Regions from separate parts of the Streptomyces sp. PL-25 genome, predicted to be linked through region 1. Evidence: predicted binding sites of a transcription regulator. Region 1 holds the regulator's gene; the other holds the start of a gene.
The links. Region 1 encodes HspR, which represses chaperone genes until heat shock. Its sites were predicted from a motif close to TTGAGNNNNNNNNNCTCAA; they were not measured.

Region 1 (8,353 bases):
GGGGCGGGCGGCGGCTCCTTCAACTTCGACCTGGGCGACCTCTTCGGCGGCGGCGGCCAGGCCGGCGGGACGTCGGGCGGTTTCGGCGGCGGCATCGGTGACGTCTTCGGGGGCCTGTTCAACCGGGGCGGCGCGGGCACCGGACCGCGCACCCAGCCGCGGCGCGGCCAGGACATCGAGTCCGAGGTCACGCTGAGCTTCACGGAGGCCATCGAGGGGGCCACGGTCCCGCTGCGGATGTCCTCGCAGCAGCCGTGCAAGGCCTGTTCGGGCACCGGCGACAAGAACGGCACGCCGCGGGTGTGCCCGACCTGTGTCGGCACCGGACAGGTGGCGCGCGGCTCCGGCGGCGGTTTCTCGCTGACCGACCCGTGCCCGGACTGCAAGGGCCGCGGGCTGATCGCGGAGAACCCGTGCGAGGTCTGCTCCGGCTCCGGGCGCGCCAAGTCGTCCCGGACGATGCAGGTGCGGATCCCGGCCGGGGTCAGCGACGGCCAGCGCATCCGGCTGCGCGGCAAGGGCGCGCCGGGCGAGCGCGGCGGTCCGGCGGGCGACCTGTACGTGGTGGTGCACGTCGGGGAGCACGCGGTCTTCGGGCGCAAGGGCGACAACCTCACCGTCACCGTGCCGGTCACGTTCGACGAGGCCGCGCTCGGCGGCGAGGTGCGGGTGCCCACGCTGGGCGGCCCGCCGGTGACGCTGAAGCTGCCCGAGGGCACGCCCAACGGCCGGACGATGCGCGCCCGCGGCAAGGGCGCGGTCCGCAAGGACGGCACGCGCGGGGACCTGCTGGTCACCGTCGAGGTGAGTGTTCCCAAGGACGTGTCGGGGAAGGCTCGTGACGCGCTGGAGGCGTATCGCGAGGCGACCGCGGGCCAGGACCCGCGGGCCGAGCTGTTCGAGGCCGCGAAGGGAGCATGAGGGAGATGGACGGCCGCCGTCGCAACCCGTACGAACTGACGGAAGACACACCGGTGTACGTCATCTCCGTGGCGGCGCAGCTGTCCGGACTGCACCCGCAGACCCTCCGTCAGTACGACCGGCTGGGCCTGGTGTCCCCGGACCGCACCGCGGGCCGGGGCCGCCGGTACTCCGCCCGTGACATCGAACTGCTCCGCCAGGTGCAGCAGTTGTCGCAGGACGAGGGCATCAACCTGGCCGGCATCAAGCGGATCATCGAACTGGAGAACCAGGTCGCCGCGCTGCAGTCCCGGGTCATGGAGCTGCAGTCGGCCCTGGAGGGAGCGGCGGCCACCATGCGCCAGCGCGAGGCCGCCGTGCACGCCTCCTACCGGCGGGACCTCGTCCCGTACCAGGAGGTGCAGCAGACCAGCGCGCTGGTCGTCTGGCGGCCCAAGCGGCAGCAGTCCCCGGACTGACGCCCGCGGCGCGCAGGCGCCCGCGGCGAAGCCGTCTCCCGTGCGACGCGAAGGGGGCCCGGATCACTCCGGGCCCCCTTCGCTTTGCCGAATGGTCCGGACCAAGTGCCCGTAAAAGGCAAGTTCGGTGCGGATTGCGGTCGTTACCGCAAAGTTTCCGTACAGAAAGCGGAACGTGGTGTTGTCATCTCGTTAGCCGGTTCCGCTTGACGCCGGCGGGGGCCGCCGCGTTGGCTTTTCTGGCACCTGGGCCGCAATGCTGCGCCCTCGTCCGGAAGGCACCAGAAGTGAGTACCTCGATGCGCCGTACCACCCTGGCCGTGGCCGCCGCCACGCTGACGTTGCCGCTGACCGCCTGCGGGGCGTTCGGAGGGACGGGCAGCAGCAAGGCGAGCCCGGCCAAGGGCGACGACGTGACGGTGGGCCTGCTGCTGCCGGAGACGGCGAACACGCGCTACGACCGGTTCGACGCGCCCGCCCTCAAGAAGAAGGTCGCCGAACTGACCCACGGCAAGGGCCGGGTCACCTACGCCAACGCCGGGGCGAGCGCGAGCAGGCAGGCGAGCCAGATGCAGCAGATGATCGACGACAAGGCCGACGTCATCGTGCTGGACGCCGTCGACTCGCACGGCATCGCCGGACAGGTGAAGAAGGCCAAGGCCGCCGGTATCCCGGTCATCGCCTACGACCGGCTCGCCGAGGGCCCGATCGACGCGTACATCTCCTTCGACAACGAACTGGTCGGCGAGGTGCAGGGCCGGGCGCTGCTCCAGGCGCTGGGGTCGGACGCCACCAGTTCCGCCAAGGTCGTCATGATCAACGGCTCGCCCACCGACCCGAACGCCAAGCAGTTCAAGGCGGGCGCCCTGGCCCAGCTGAACGGCAAGGTGACGATCGCCAAGTCCTACGACACCAAGGACTGGAAGGCGGAGATCGCCCGTTCGGAGACGGCCGAGGCGATCGAGGCGCTGGGCAAGCATGGCATCGACGCCGTGTACGCCGCCAACGACGGCATGGCGGGCGGCGCCATCGAGGCGCTCAAGGCCGCGGGCGTGACGAAGCTGCCCCCGGTCGTCGGCCAGGACGCCGAACTCCCCGCGGTCCAGCGCATCGTGAGCGGCGAGCAGTACATGACCGTGTACAAGTCCTATCCGACGGAGGCCGAGAACGCCGCCGAGATGGCCCTCGCCAAGGTGCAGGGCAAGGACATCCAGTTCGACTCGCTGACCCGGGACCGGGTCGACAGCCCGACCACCAAGGGCATTCCGTCGCAGCTGGTCTCCGTGGTCGCGCTGACCAGGACCGACATCAAGGAGACGGTGATCGCCGACGGCGTCTACAAGGTCTCCGACATCTGCACGGCCGGCCACCGGTCGGACTGCACGGCGGCCGGGCTGAAGTGACGGGCCGGGAGTGACCGGACGGCGCCCGCTTCGGAGCGGGGTCCCCCGTACGGGTCGTACCGGAGTGCCGCACCTGCCCCCAGCTTGTTGCAAGGGGTGCCCCGGAGGCCCGTACATACCGGGTGGTAACGGTGTATTCCGCCGCCCGGCCGGAGCGGACCCGTGTTGCACAGGCGGTCCCGGCCGCGCATAGTTGCGCTGCGGAACCACGCGGAAACCGGGGGTGTGATGAGCCATGGCCGGGCACGGGGCGCAGCAGCATCCTCACGGCGCCGACCGACTGTGCGAGGCCGGGGATCGGGTGTATTCCCGGGCCGTACGGCGCGGCCGGGTGCCGCGCGGCGACGCCGATCCGGTGCCCTGCCTGCTTGAACTGGCCCTGCTGCACCCGGATCCGGACGACATGGACTTCCTGGTGCCGACCGCGCCGCAGGAGGTCATGACCCGGCTGCTGCGCGGGATGTACGACGAGGTCAGCGAGAGCCACCGGCGGGTCGGGTCGGCGGTCGCGGCCTTCGAGCGGTACGCGGGCCTCGGCGGCCCGGTGCGGATGCCCGCCGCGGGCGCCGAGGGCGCCGCGATCCGGGTCCTGGACGGACTGGCGCGGATCCAGGCGGCGATGGACGAGGCGACCCAGGTGTGCACCACCGAGGTGCTGACCGTGCAGCCGGGCGGGATCCGCCGGGAGCACGAGCTGTCGGAGGGGCTGCCGCGGGCGCTGGCGCTGCGCGCCCGCGGGGTGCGCATGCGCGACCTGTACACGCATGTGGCCCGGCACGGGCAGGGCCTGCTCAACTACATGGAGCTGATGGGCGAGGCGGTCGAGGCGCGCACCCTGGACGAGGTGATCGACCGGCTGATCCTGTTCGACCGCACGGTGGCCTTCATCCCGGCCAACGCCGATCACACCATGGCCCTGGAGCTGCGCCACCCGGCGCTGGTGGAGTACCTGGTGACGGTCTTCGAGCGGCAGTGGCGGCTGGCGATCCCGCTGTCCGCCGCGCTGCCCGACACCGGGATCGAGGGCATCTCGCACCGGGAGCAGTCGATCGCGGCGCTGCTGGCCGACGGGCACCAGGACGCGGTCATCGCCGAGCGCCTGGGCATCAGCGTGCGCACCTGCCGGGCGCACATCGCCCGGCTGTCGGAGACGCTGGGCGCGGCCAGCCGTACGCAGCTGGGCGTGCGGATCGCCCAGGCGGGCCTGGACGGGCCGCCGCGCGCGGTGGGGGCGGCCGTGGTCAGGGTTCCCGGGGCTCGGGGTCCAGGATCCCCGACCGCCCGATGAGATAGCCGAGCTGGGCCCGGCTCTCGCTGCCCAGGGTGGCGGCGAGCTTGGCTATGTGGACGCGCGCGGTGCGGACGTTCATGCCGAGCCGGTCGGCGATCACCGAGTCGGTGTGGCCCTCGACGAGCAGGCCCGCGATGGCCCGCTGGCGGGCGGTGATGCCGCCCGGGGAGGGCTGCTGGACGGCCGTGGGGTACATCGGGGTGGCCAGCCGCCAGAACCGCTCGAACGTGGTGACGAAGTACGAGACCAGCGCGGGGTGGCGGACCTCCAGGGCGAGGGTGCCGTCCGGGTTGGCGGGGACGTAGGCGACGGTGCGGTCGATGACGACGAGCCGGTCGGTGACCTCGTCCAGGGAGCGGGCCTCGACGTCGCCGTCGAGCTGCTCGTAGCGGGCGTGGGCGAGCGGGAGGTGGCGGTGGGTGTGCTGGTAGAGGGTGCGGATGCGGCCGCCGCGGTCGAGCAGGTCCTGGTCGCGGACCATGGCGATGGCCTCGGCCGCCTCGGCGCGCTCGTGGCTGACGCGGCGCACCGGCGGCTGGACGCACAGGCTCTCGCGGGAGGCGGCGGCCATCGTCTCGGTGATGGCCCGGTTGATCCGCTCGGTGCCGCTGAGCAGCCGTATGGAGGCGCTGTCGGCGGGGCGCGCGGGGCGGTCGTCGATGCGCATCAGGGGCGCGAAGCTCTCGGCGAGGCGCTCCTCCCGGCGGCGTTCGTCGGCGATGCGTTCGGCGGTGGCGCGCAGCAGCCGGTGCAGCGCGGTGGCCGGGGCGACCGGCTCCAGCCGGCCGGGGTCGTCGACCGCGGGGTGCAGCAGGCCGAAGTCGACCAGGCAGGGGGCCTCGTCCGCGGCCTCGGCGGGCAGCCGCCCGTCCCGCAGGGCGCGTTCGTACAGCGTCGTGCCCGCGGAGCACAGCTCGGCGGCGCCGTGCTCCGGGTGCGGTGCCGGGCTCACTGGGTTTCCTCCCGTCTCTTTCAGTGTCCCTGCTCCAGGATCCCGGACTGCGCGATCAGGTAGCCGAGCTGGGCCCGGCTGCCGCTGCCCAGGGCGGTGGCCAGTTTGGCGATGTGGGCCCGGCAGGTGCGCACGTTCATGCCGAGCCTGCGGGCGATGGCCTCGTCGACATGGCCCTCGACGAGGAGCTTGGCGATGGAGTGCTGGATCTCGGTGATGCCGTCGGGGGCGGTCTCGTAGGGGGTGCCGGCGCTGAGCGGGACGGCGCGGCTCCACATGAACTCGAAGACCTTGATCAGGTAGCGGACCAGGCCGGGGTGGCGCAGTTCCAGGGCGACCTGCTGGTCGTCGCGGGTGGGGATGAACGCGACCGACTCGTCGCAGACGATCAGCCGTTCCACCAGTTCGTCGATCGAGCGGTACTCGACCTTGCCGTCGGCGAGCTGGGCGGCGTAGGCCAGCTTCTCCTGGCTGTAACGTGCGGTGTGCTGGTACAGGGTGCGGATGCGGACGCCGCGCTCGATCAGCGGGCGGTCGCGTTCCAGGCCGCGCAGCACGCTGCGCTCCGAGACGCGGTCGCTGGGCTGGACGGTGAGCATCTCGGTGCGGCACTGGGCGGTGGCCAGGTTGAGCGCCGTGTTGATCCGCTCGCCGCCCTCCAGCACCGTGATCGAGTCACCGCCGGAGGTGGTCTGCGCGCTCAGCGCCATGAACGGCTCAAAGGCGTCTGCGAGGTCGCTCGCCGCGCGGCGGCGTTCGGTGATCTCGCGTTCGATGGGGTTGAGCCGCTGGGCGAGGGCGAGCGCCGGGGGTACCGGACGCAGCCAGTCGGGGTCGTCCGGATCGGGATGGAGCAGGGCGAACTCCATCAGACAGGGAGCCGGTTCCGCGTCCGTTCGGGTGATACGTCCCGCGCGCAGAGCGGCCGCGTAGAGGCGGCTGCCGTCCCCGCACAGCTCGTTCATCGCATGGGGATGTGTCGGATTTATGTGATTCGTTGTCAAATCTCCACCCCCCAGGGTCCTGAACATGCAGGAACATGATGCACCGATTGTGTGGCCATGACGTGCCCGAATGAGCCATCGTCGTACGTGACGGGGGAAAAGGGGACCTTCAAGTGAGGACGAAGCCGATTATGGGTAACAGACTGCTTCGCTCGGTGCTTGTCGCCGCCTTCTCCGCCGTTGTGGCCCTCGGCGCGCTGAGTGGCATCCACAGTGCGAAGAGTGATGTTCAGGCGAACAGCACCTGGCCGTCGGTGGCGGTGAACTCCGCCACCACCGGTGAGCGCGCCGCTGCTGCAGATGGAGCCGGGAGTTGATGTGACCACACCACCCGACGACCGTTCCTTCCGCCGTGAAATGGCCACCGCCTACCGCTCCGGCTGGCACTTCATCGACCTGGTCACCGCCATCCCCCACAGCGGTGACTCGCTGATGGTGACCGTCTTCGGAGAACCGGTCGTCGTCACGCGGGACGAGGACGGGGACGTACGGGCCTACCGGTGCCTGCGGCGTCCTCGGGGGGCGCCGCAGCCCGTACGGTGTGCCATCCGCTACGGAATGATCTTCGTGAATCTGGACCAGCGGGATCACCGGCAGGTGGCGCCGGAGCCCGCCGACATCAGGACCATCTCAGCCACCCCCCGCAGTGCCTGACGCGATTCCCCCGTCGTAACAGATCGCTCAGGCGCTTCCCCCCGCAGCGGCGTCACCGTGACCTGAACACGGTGACGCCGCTGCAGTTTCGGGACGATTCCTCCGGATACCGCCGCCTTGATGCTCTGGCCGGAAACAGCCGCTCGGGGCGCGCGGGCTCAGCCGCGGCCCAGCGCCCGGGTCAGTTCGATCTCGATCACCACGCGCTGCGGGTTCGGCCGCGGCGCCCGCCGGTAGCGCTCCGTGTAGCGGCGCTCCGCCTCCGCGACCCGCTCCGGCTCCGTCCGGACGCGGGCCCGCCCCTCCAGCGTGGCCCATCGCCTGCCGTCCACCTGGCACACCGCCGCCACCGCCCCCTCCTCGCCGGCCGCCAGCACATTGCGCGCCTTGGTGCTGGTGCTGCTGGTGATCACCCGTGCCAGCCGCGCCTCGGGGTCGTATGTCACGCCGACCGGCACGACGTGCGGGGTCCCGTCCGGGCGCAGGGTGGTCAGGGTGCACACATGCCGCTCGCGCCAGAAGCTGAGGTACGGCGCGTCGGGAACCCCCGGGTCGAGGGCGTACGTCGTGGTGGCCATGGCAAAAATGTAGGCGCCCGGCCTTGAGTGGAATAGACTCAACTTTGTGCACGTTGATTGAGTCAGTACTGGGAGACGTGGCAGACCGCTGACGCCGAGGAGGAGAGAAGCGACCGTGGACGCCGAGCTGACCAACAGGAGCCGGGACGCCATTCAGGCGGCCGGGAACCGGGCCGTGACCGGGGGGAACCCGGATCTGACCCCTGCCCACCTGCTGCTCGCGCTGCTGGAGGGCAAGGACAACGAGAACATCATCGACCTGTTGTCGGCCGTCGACGCCGACCAGGCGTCGGTCCGCGCGGGCGCCGAGCGGGTGCTCGCGTCGCTGCCCAGTGTGACCGGGTCCACCGTCGCGCCGCCGCAGCCGAACCGCGAGCTGCTGGCCGTGATCGCGGACGCGCAGAACCGGGCGCGGGACCTGGGCGACGACTACCTGTCCACCGAGCACCTGCTGCTCGGCATCGCCGCGAAGGGCGGCGCGGCCGGCGAGGTGCTCACCGGGCAGGGCGCGAGCGCGAAGAAACTGCAAGAGGCGTTCCAGAAGGCGAGGGGAGGGCGCCGGGTGACCACACCCGACCCCGAGGGCCAGTACAAGGCCCTGGAGAAGTTCGGCACCGACTTCACGGCGGCGGCCCGCGAGGGCAAGCTGGACCCGGTCATCGGCCGGGACCAGGAGATCCGCCGGGTCGTCCAGGTGCTGTCACGGCGTACGAAGAACAACCCGGTCCTCATCGGTGAGCCCGGCGTCGGCAAGACCGCCGTCGTGGAGGGGCTCGCCCAGCGGATCGTCAAGGGTGACGTGCCCGAGTCCCTGAAGGACAAGCGGCTGGTCTCCCTGGACCTCGGGGCGATGGTCGCGGGCGCGAAGTACCGCGGCGAGTTCGAGGAGCGGCTGAAGACGGTCCTGGCCGAGATCAAGGACTCCGACGGCCAGATCATCACCTTCATCGACGAGCTGCACACCGTCGTCGGCGCGGGCGCCGGCGGCGACTCCGCGATGGACGCGGGCAACATGCTCAAGCCGATGCTGGCCCGCGGCGAGCTGCGCATGGTCGGCGCGACCACGCTCGACGAGTACCGCGAGCGGATCGA
Region 2 (8,353 bases), 1.6 Mb from region 1:
GAACAGAACCATGCACAGGAGGAAGTTAATAGGTTGCTGTGAATCGGCTGCCCGGTGGCGCCGGTCATGGACAGCCGCTCCCGGGACGCGAAGGGTTGGGGGCACGACGGAAGGAGCGCCACCGTGGAACGGACTGCGGACCCCGGGGCCGCGGCCCCGCCCCGCCCGGACGGCGCACCGCGTCCTCTGGAGGGCGTGCCGCGGCAACGGCCCCGGCCGGCGGCGGCACCCGCGGACGCGCCGGCGGCCCCGCCGCCGCTCGTGGGCCCGGGTGCCGCCGCCGCTGCCCTGGGCGTGCGGTGGGGCGACCGGCTCCGCCGGGTCCTGCCCGGCCCCCGCCGTACGCCCTTCACGTTCTGGTACGCGCTCGTGCTGGTCCTCACCTCGCTCGTCACCGAGTACGCCCCCGCCTCCGTGGTGGACGCGCTGTACCGCAGTTCCAGCACGGACGTCGCGCACCTCGTGCGGGACCCGGTGCGGGTGCTGGCCGGGAGCGCGCTGTGGATCGCGGGCGGGGTCGTGTCGGCGTACTCCCTGTGCTTCCTGCTGGTGCTCACCGCGCTGGAGCTCAGGACCGGCGCGCGGCGCACCGCCGGGGTGTTCCTGCTCGGGCATGTGGTCGCCACCCTGGCCACCGAGGTGCCGGTCGGGCTCGCGGTGCTGGCCGGGCGGCTCCCGGCCGGGTCGCTGCACCGCCTGGACTACGGGATCAGCTTCGGTGTCGCCGCCAGCGTCGGCGCGCTCTGCGGCCTGCTGCGCCCCTGGCTGCGCTGGCCCGCGCTGACGGTGTTCGCCGGGATGCTGCTGGACGACCTGGCGTCCTTCACCGACCCGATGACCTCCTGCGGCCACCTCATCGCGCTGGCGGTGGGGGTGGGCTGCTGGCCGGTGCTGCGGCGCGGCCCGGGGCTCTGGAGCGATGACAGGTAGCAGCCCGCGGTTGCGTAGTGTGATCATCATGCGACCGAAGATTGTCATCATCCTGTCCGTGGCCGGTCTGCTGGTCACGGGATGCGGCGGGAACGGGAAGTCCGGTCCGGGGGACGCCGGTGCCGAGGCATCGGCGTCGTCGCCCGGCCCGGCGGCGATGGCGCAGCGGCTGGCGCGGCCGGGCGAGAGCCCGGACCCGGAGCCGTCCCCCTCGCCCGCCGCGGGTGCGCCGTTCGCCGAGCAGCTCGCGTACGAACTGCGCTCCAGGACACTCGAGATGGCCGCCGCCCCCGGCAGCACGACCGGGAAGTGCCCGAGGACCGCGGTCTCGAAGAAGGGCGCGAAGGTCACGTGCACCACCACCTACGAGGGCCTGGAGGTCCGCTGGGACGTGACCCTCGGCGACAAGGCCCCCTGGTCGGTCTCCGGTGACTACGTGTCCTACAAGGCCGTTCCCGACCGGGGGATCCTCACCCGGGACGGGGTGGCCCGTCTCTTCTACGGCAACTTCAGCCCCGAGTACCTGCTGTGCAACGACATCCCCAGGGCCGTCCTCGCACCGCTGAACGCCAAGTCCGCCTACACCTGCGAGCCGGTCGACAAGGGGAAGAAGCCGCTCGGGTACGGCACCCCGGTCCGCGCCACCGAGAACGGACCCCGCGCCTACTGACCGGCGATCCGCTCCGTCCGGGGCGCCGGGCCGGTCAGGCCGGGGTGGGCCGGTCCGCCGCGGGGTGGGCCGCGAGGGCGGCGCGGAGCTGGTCCATGGCCGCCTTCCAGGGGGCGCTGTCCGACTCTGCCCACAGTTCGAGGAGTTCGGACTCCTCGGTGAGGACGCGGTCCAGGGCGCGCAGGGCGGGGGCGCGCAGGCCGGTGAGGTCGGGGAGGGGCTGCCGGGGGCCGTAGGCGGAGGCGGCGGGGGCGCCGCCGGGGCACTGGGCGGCGACCAGGGCCGCCGCCGCGACGGCTTCCTCGCCGATCTCCGAGTCGAGGAAGCCGGTCGTGTCGGCCGCGCGGGTCAGCGCGGCGAGGACCAGGTCCCGCCGCGCGTCGGCGGAGGCGTCGTCCAGGGCGCCGCTCCAGTCCGCCGCGGTGTCGTTGTCGAAGGGTCCGATGTCCCAGGTGCCCATGTGTCTCTCCCGGCTGTGGTGATGTCCGGGCAGCGTGACAGGTGCCACTGACATCGGGCCCGCCGTGCGTGACATCGGGCCCGCCGTGCGGGATCTCCCTGGTCCGGCGCCTGCGCACCGGCCCGCGCCGCGCCGCGCGGAATATCCCGCTGCCCGTGATCGCTGACGGCGAACAAGCACCGGGGAACAATCGCCCGCTCCCAAGCATTGAGTCGGCATAGCTCAACTTGACTGCCGAAGGGGAGATCATGGCTGCTGAGTCCACGGCGTTCACACCGCTCACTCTGCCTGTGCTGCCGCTCGATGACGAGGTCGTGCTGCCCGGCATGGTGGTTCCGCTGGACCTGAGTGATGCCGAGGTGCGGGCCGCGGTGGAGGCCGCGCAGGCCGCCGCCCGGTCCGAGCCCGGCAAGCCCAGGGTGCTGCTGGTGCCGCGCATCGAGGGGACGTACGCCAAGACCGGTGTGCTGGGCACCGTCGAGCAGGTCGGACGGCTGGCCGACGGCGACCCGGGAGCGCTGATCCGCGGCCGGGGCCGGGTGAGCATCGGCGCCGGGACCACCGGGCCGGGCGCCGCGCTGTGGGTCGAGGGCACCCGGATCGACGAGACCGTCCCGGAGCCGCTGCCCGGCCAGGTCGCGGAGCTGGTGAAGGAGTACAAGGCCCTCGCCACCGCCTGGCTGCGCAAGCGCGGCGCCTGGCAGGTGGTCGACCGGGTCCAGGCCATCGACGACGTCTCCGCGCTCGCCGACAACTCCGGCTACTCGCCGTTCCTCACCACCGAACAGAAGATCGAACTGCTGGAGACCGCCGAGCCGGTGGCCCGGCTGCGGCTCGCCACCCGGCAGCTGCGCGACCACCTCGCCGAGCAGGACGTCGCCGAGACCATCGCCAAGGACGTCCAGGAGGGCGTCGACAAGCAGCAGCGCGAGTTCCTGCTGCGCCGTCAGCTCGAAGCCGTCCGCAAGGAGCTGCGCGAGCTGAACGGCGAGAGCGGCGGCGAGGGCGAGGAGTCCGACGACTACCGCGCCCGCGTCGAGGCCGCCGACCTGCCCGAGAAGGTGCGCGAGGCGGCGCTCAAGGAGGTCGACAAGCTGGAGCGCGCCTCCGACCAGTCGCCCGAGGGCTCCTGGATCCGCACCTGGCTCGACACGGTCCTGGAGATGCCGTGGAACGAGCGGACCGAGGACGCCTACGACATCCAGGGCGCCAAGGACGTCCTGGACGCCGAGCACGCGGGCCTGAAGGACGTGAAGGAGCGCATCACCGAGTACCTGGCGGTGCGCAAGCGGCGCGACGACCGCGGCCTCGGCGTGATCGGCGGGCGGCGCGGCGGTGCCGTGCTCGCGCTCGTCGGCCCGCCCGGGGTCGGCAAGACCAGCCTGGGCGAGTCCGTGGCGCACGCGATGGGCCGCAAGTTCGTCCGCGTCGCCCTCGGCGGCGTCCGCGACGAGGCGGAGATCCGCGGCCACCGGCGCACCTACGTCGGCGCGCTGCCCGGCCGGATCGTGCGGGCCGTCAAGGAGGCCGGTTCGATGAACCCGGTGGTCCTGCTCGACGAGATCGACAAGGTCGGCTCCGACTACCGCGGCGACCCGGCGGCGGCCCTGCTGGAGGTCCTGGACCCGGCGCAGAACCACACCTTCCGGGACCACTACCTGGAGGTCGAGCTGGACCTGTCGGACGTGGTCTTCCTGGCCACGGCGAACGTCCTGGAGGCGATCCCGGAGGCGCTGGCCGACCGGATGGAGATCGTGCGCCTGGACGGCTACACCGAGGACGAGAAGGTCGTCATCGCCCGCGACCACCTGCTCCCGCGCCAGCTGGAGCGGGCCGGTCTCGGCGCCGACGAGGTCACCATCGAGGAGGGCGCGCTGCGCAGGCTGGCGGGCGAGTACACCCGCGAGGCGGGCGTGCGCACCCTGGAGCGCTCGGTGGCGCGGCTGCTGCGCAAGATCGCCGCCCAGCACGAACTGGGCGAGCGGGAGCTGCCGTTCACCGTCACCGCCGACTCCCTGCGGGCCCTGATCGGCCGGCCGCACCACGTACCGGAGTCCGCCCAGGACCCGGCCGAGCGCCGTACGGCCGTGCCGGGCGTGGCGACCGGCCTCGCGGTCACCGGCGCCGGCGGCGACGTGCTCTACGTCGAGGCGTCCCTCGCCGACCCCGAGACGGGCGCGTCGGGCCTGACGCTGACCGGTCAGCTCGGCGACGTCATGAAGGAGTCCGCGCAGATCGCGCTGAGCTTCCTGCGCAGCCACGGCGCCGAGCTGGAGCTGCCGGTGGGCGATCTGAAGGACCGGGGCGCGCACATCCACTTCCCGGCGGGCGCGGTCCCCAAGGACGGCCCGAGCGCCGGTGTCACGATGACGACGGCGCTGGCCTCGCTGCTGTCGGGCCGCCTGGTGCGCACCGACGTGGCGATGACCGGCGAGGTGTCGCTGACCGGACGGGTGCTGCCCATCGGCGGGGTGAAGCAGAAGCTGCTCGCCGCGCACCGGGCGGGCGTGACCACCGTGATCATCCCCAAGCGCAACGAGCCCGACCTGGACGACGTCCCGGCGGAGGTGCTGGACAAGCTCGATGTGCACGCCGTCACCGATGTCCGCCAGGTGCTGGAACTGGCCCTGGCGCCCGCGGTGAGCGGCGCGGAGGAGGAGGTTCCGGCGGCGGCGTGACGGGCGCCGCCGGACGAAAGGGGGAAGGCCCGGTCCTCCTCGGGGAGGACCGGGCCTTCGCCGTACGCGCCCGCGTACGCGTACGGATCAGCCGTTGGCCAGGGCCTTGACCCGGTCCAGCGCGCCGTTGAACTTGTCGTGGTCGCCCACCGTCGGGCCGGACGAGGTGTACTGCCACATCGTGTAGAAGCCCCAGCCCGCCGGCAGTGTCCCCACGGTCGAGGCGTACCGCGCGATCCACAGCGGGTTCTTGGCGGCGAAGCCGCCGTAGTTCCCGGTGCACTGGGTCCACCAGGAGGTGGCCGTGTAGATCACGGCGTCCCGGCCGGTGCGCGCCTTGTAGGTGTTGAGGAAGTCGGCGATCCAGCTGACCATCGCGCTCGCGGACTTGCCGTAGCAGGCGGCGCCGTAGGGGTTCCACTCGATGTCGAGGGCGCCCGGCAGGGTCTTGCCGTCCTTGGACCAGCCGCCGCCGTGGTCGACGAAGTAGTTGGCCTGGGCGGCGCCGCTGGTGGTGTCCGGGGTCGCGAAGTGGTACGAGCCGCGGATCATGCCCACGTTGTAGGAGCCGTTGTACTGCTGGGTGAAGGAGGGGTTCGTGTAGTACGTCCCCTCGGTCGCCTTGGTGTAGGCCCAGCGGACGCCGCTGTTCCACAGGGTGGACCAGGCGACGTTGCCCTGGTAGCCGCTGACGTCGACGCCCTCGGTCTGGGTGGCGTCAGCGGAGGTGGGCGTGCCGCTGCGGCCGTCGTGGGCCGCCACGCCGATGCCCATGTAGGCGGAGCCGCGGGCGGGCGGGGTGGCGGCGGCACCGGCGTCGGCACCTGTGTCGGTGTCGGCGGAGGAGGGCGTGGTGAGGAAGAAGGAGAACGCCGCGAGCAGGACTCCCGCGGCGGTCAGCCGCCGCTTGCGGGCCGTTCCGGATCTGTGCACGGGCATGACGTGCCTCCGAAGTTCGGTGGTGCTCGGTGGGGGGAAACGCGGGCATGGCCCACGGTCGCACGAGGGGGGCGCGGGCCTGGGGAGACCCGCCGGGAACGACCATGGCGTGGGCATGCCATTGATTGCCTGCCGCAGAAGCTACGCGCGTGGACCGTCGGTGGGAAGAGGGGCCGGAGGCTGCCGTTGGTCTACGCCTGCGAAATACTGACCAAGCTGCGGCGATGGCGGCGCCCGGCGGTAACTTTCAGGACCGGCAACACTCCAGGGCAGGGGCTGACGTGCACGAAGACGCAAGGGGCGAGGGCCACGGAACGGTGGCGGACACAGCGTCGCGCGGTGGTGTGGACCGGGAGTTTCTTTCCCTGGAACGGGAGATGACCGTCCTGCTGCGACGCGCCCGCGCCAGCCAGGCGGAGATGGCCCGCGAGGTGCACCCGGGCCTGGAGTCCTCGGCGTACGGGCTGCTGGTGCGGCTGGACGAGTGCGGCAGCCAGCGCGCCACCGCCCTCGCCGCCTACATCGGCGTCGGCAAGGCCACCATGTCCCGCCAGTTGCGCGCCCTGGAGGAACTGGGCCTCGTCGCCCGCGAACCGGACCCCGCCGACGGCCGGGCCTGGCTGGTGGCCCTCACCGACGACGGGCGCCGCCGGGTCGGGCAGGTGCGCGACGCCCGCCGGGCCCGCTACGTCCGCCAGCTCGACCACTGGGACCGCGGCGAGGTCGCCGAACTGGCCCGGCTGCTGCACGAGCTGAACGGCGTCATGGAGAAGCACGAGCGGTGACGGCGGGGCGGGCGCCCGAGGCGCGCCGCGCCCGCGGACGGCGACCGCCCCGCCCCGCTCACAGCCGGACGAACACCGCCGTCGCGTCGTCGTGCGTCTTGCTCCGCCCGAGGTACCGGCGCTCCTCCCGATCGGCGCGCTCCAGTTCCCGCACCCGGTCCACCAGCGCGCCCGCGCCCTCCTTGCGCAGCAGCCCGAAGCACTGCGCCCAGTCGCCCTCGTGGAACTTCTCCACCCAGCGCGTCGCCCCGTCGGTCAGCGCGGCCAGCGCGCGCACCTCCTCGACGGGCACGCTGCCGGTCACCGCGCGCTCCGCGGCCGAGGGGTCCGCCGCCGCCGTGAAGAAGCCGCCCTCCTTGTTGCGCAGGGTGCTGTCGACCAGCGCCTCCGTCGCGAGCGCGGCGCGCGGCAGCCGGTCCAGCCGGTCGTCCAGGACCGGGGTGACCAGGCCGTCGGGCGACTCCAGCAGCAGCGCCGAGTCCGACAGGACCAGATAGTCGAGCGACAGGGCGGACCAGCGTGCGAGCACCACGGTTGCCTGCGGCGTGCGCGGGTGAGAAAGGTCACAGGTGTGCGCGTGCTCCTCCGCGGTGCCGCTGATCGTCCGCGCGAGCATCTCCCGCAGCGTCAGATCGGGTCGCGAAACGGTCAGTTCGGTCAGCGCCCCGCCGAGCCGTGCGGTGAACCAGGGGACGGAATGCAGACAGCCTGTCTCCGTCGCGGGCGGCGTCACCCCGTCGAGGACCACCACGGCGCCGCCCTGCCCGCAGGCGGGCAGTCCGACGGCGGCGAAGTCCTCGTTCGCACGATCCGGGCGGCCGGGCTCCGAAACAACCTCAGTTCGCATCCGGCCAGTCTGCACCAGCCCTTCACATGGTCCGCCAAAGGGTGCTATCGACCTTGGAATTGATGCGCGGACGCCCGTCAGGCGCCTGATTTGGCATGAATTGGCGGGCCCCGGGAAGACGTGGCGGCGAATACTGCCAAAGCCTGCCGCCGACGTCCAACCGGCCCGCCGTACGAGCCCCGGGCACGCGCCGGAGGAACTTGCCCGCCAACTCCCCTCCGATGTTCACTCCTTCGGGTGGCCGGTCGGACGATGCGGGACCACTGCCCACCGGCACTGGGAGGGTCGGAATCCGATGCAGGCCCCCTGCGCGCGCCAAGCCGACGACGGCGCGAGCCCGGGGGAGGGTGGACGTATGCGTCGCACCAGCTGACGAGCCGCCACCCGGGCCCACGAGTACACGAGTACAGGAATGCGAGCACCGGTGCAGAAGAAGCGGCCTCGGCGCACAGGCAAGCAGACGGCCACCGCGAAGGGACCCGAGCACACACCCGGCACGCCCTCCGCGCCCCCTGTGGGCAAGGGCCGCCCCAAGCACGTACGCAACCGCCTCGTCCTCGCCGTCGCCGTGGTCGCCGCCGCCGTGGCCGGTGCGGGCGCGCCCTCCGTGCTCGACGCCTCCGGCCGGGTCGGCGACTCCCAGGACCTGGTCACCCTCGCCGGACAGACCCAGGACGCCCTGGCCCTCGCCCACGCCCTCGCCGACGAACGCGACGAGGTCACCGCCTACGCCGCCGCCGGCCGCCCCCGCTCCAAGGCGCCCTCCGCCCAGCGCGGCGCCCGCGTCGACCGCCGGGCGGACGACCTGCGCGCCGCCACCGGCACACCGGGCTGGCTGCGCACCGACCTCGACGGCATCGCCGCCGTCCGCCGCTCGGCGCTCACCGGGAAGAGCACCGCGCTCCAGACCCACCAGGCGTACTCCGCCGTCATCGCCGATCTGCACCGGCTCGCCGGACAACTGGCCGAGCAGATGCCCGCGCGGGCCGGCTCGGGGGCGCACGCCCTCGCCGAGCTGGACACCGCCGTCCAGCAGGCCGCCGC

Region 2: lon (endopeptidase La) is a predicted target of HspR. The motif match lies at 2,268-2,286, and genes of this name have one in related genera.

Annotation. Positions count from the first base shown of each region.
Region 1 covers NZ_CP136997.1:3,450,844-3,459,196, reverse strand. The annotation lists gene dnaJ (molecular chaperone DnaJ) at 1-921, shown strand, start outside; gene R4Z62_RS15410 (heat shock protein transcriptional repressor HspR) at 927-1,379, shown strand; gene R4Z62_RS15405 (sugar ABC transporter substrate-binding protein) at 1,679-2,782, shown strand; gene R4Z62_RS15400 (helix-turn-helix transcriptional regulator) at 3,018-4,070, shown strand; gene R4Z62_RS15395 (helix-turn-helix transcriptional regulator) at 4,024-5,025, opposite strand; gene R4Z62_RS15390 (helix-turn-helix domain-containing protein) at 5,046-5,990, opposite strand; gene R4Z62_RS15385 (Rieske (2Fe-2S) protein) at 6,348-6,683, shown strand; gene R4Z62_RS15380 (pyridoxamine 5'-phosphate oxidase family protein) at 6,842-7,261, opposite strand; gene clpB (ATP-dependent chaperone ClpB) at 7,377-8,353, shown strand, end outside.
Region 2 covers NZ_CP136997.1:5,016,515-5,024,867, forward strand. The annotation lists gene R4Z62_RS22790 (rhomboid-like protein) at 124-930, shown strand; gene R4Z62_RS22795 (hypothetical protein) at 959-1,600, shown strand; gene R4Z62_RS22800 (DUF4259 domain-containing protein) at 1,635-2,060, opposite strand; gene lon (endopeptidase La) at 2,309-4,738, shown strand; gene R4Z62_RS22810 (lysozyme) at 4,826-5,677, opposite strand; gene R4Z62_RS22815 (MarR family winged helix-turn-helix transcriptional regulator) at 5,959-6,462, shown strand; gene R4Z62_RS22820 (hypothetical protein) at 6,521-7,309, opposite strand; gene R4Z62_RS22825 (sensor histidine kinase) at 7,734-8,353, shown strand, end outside.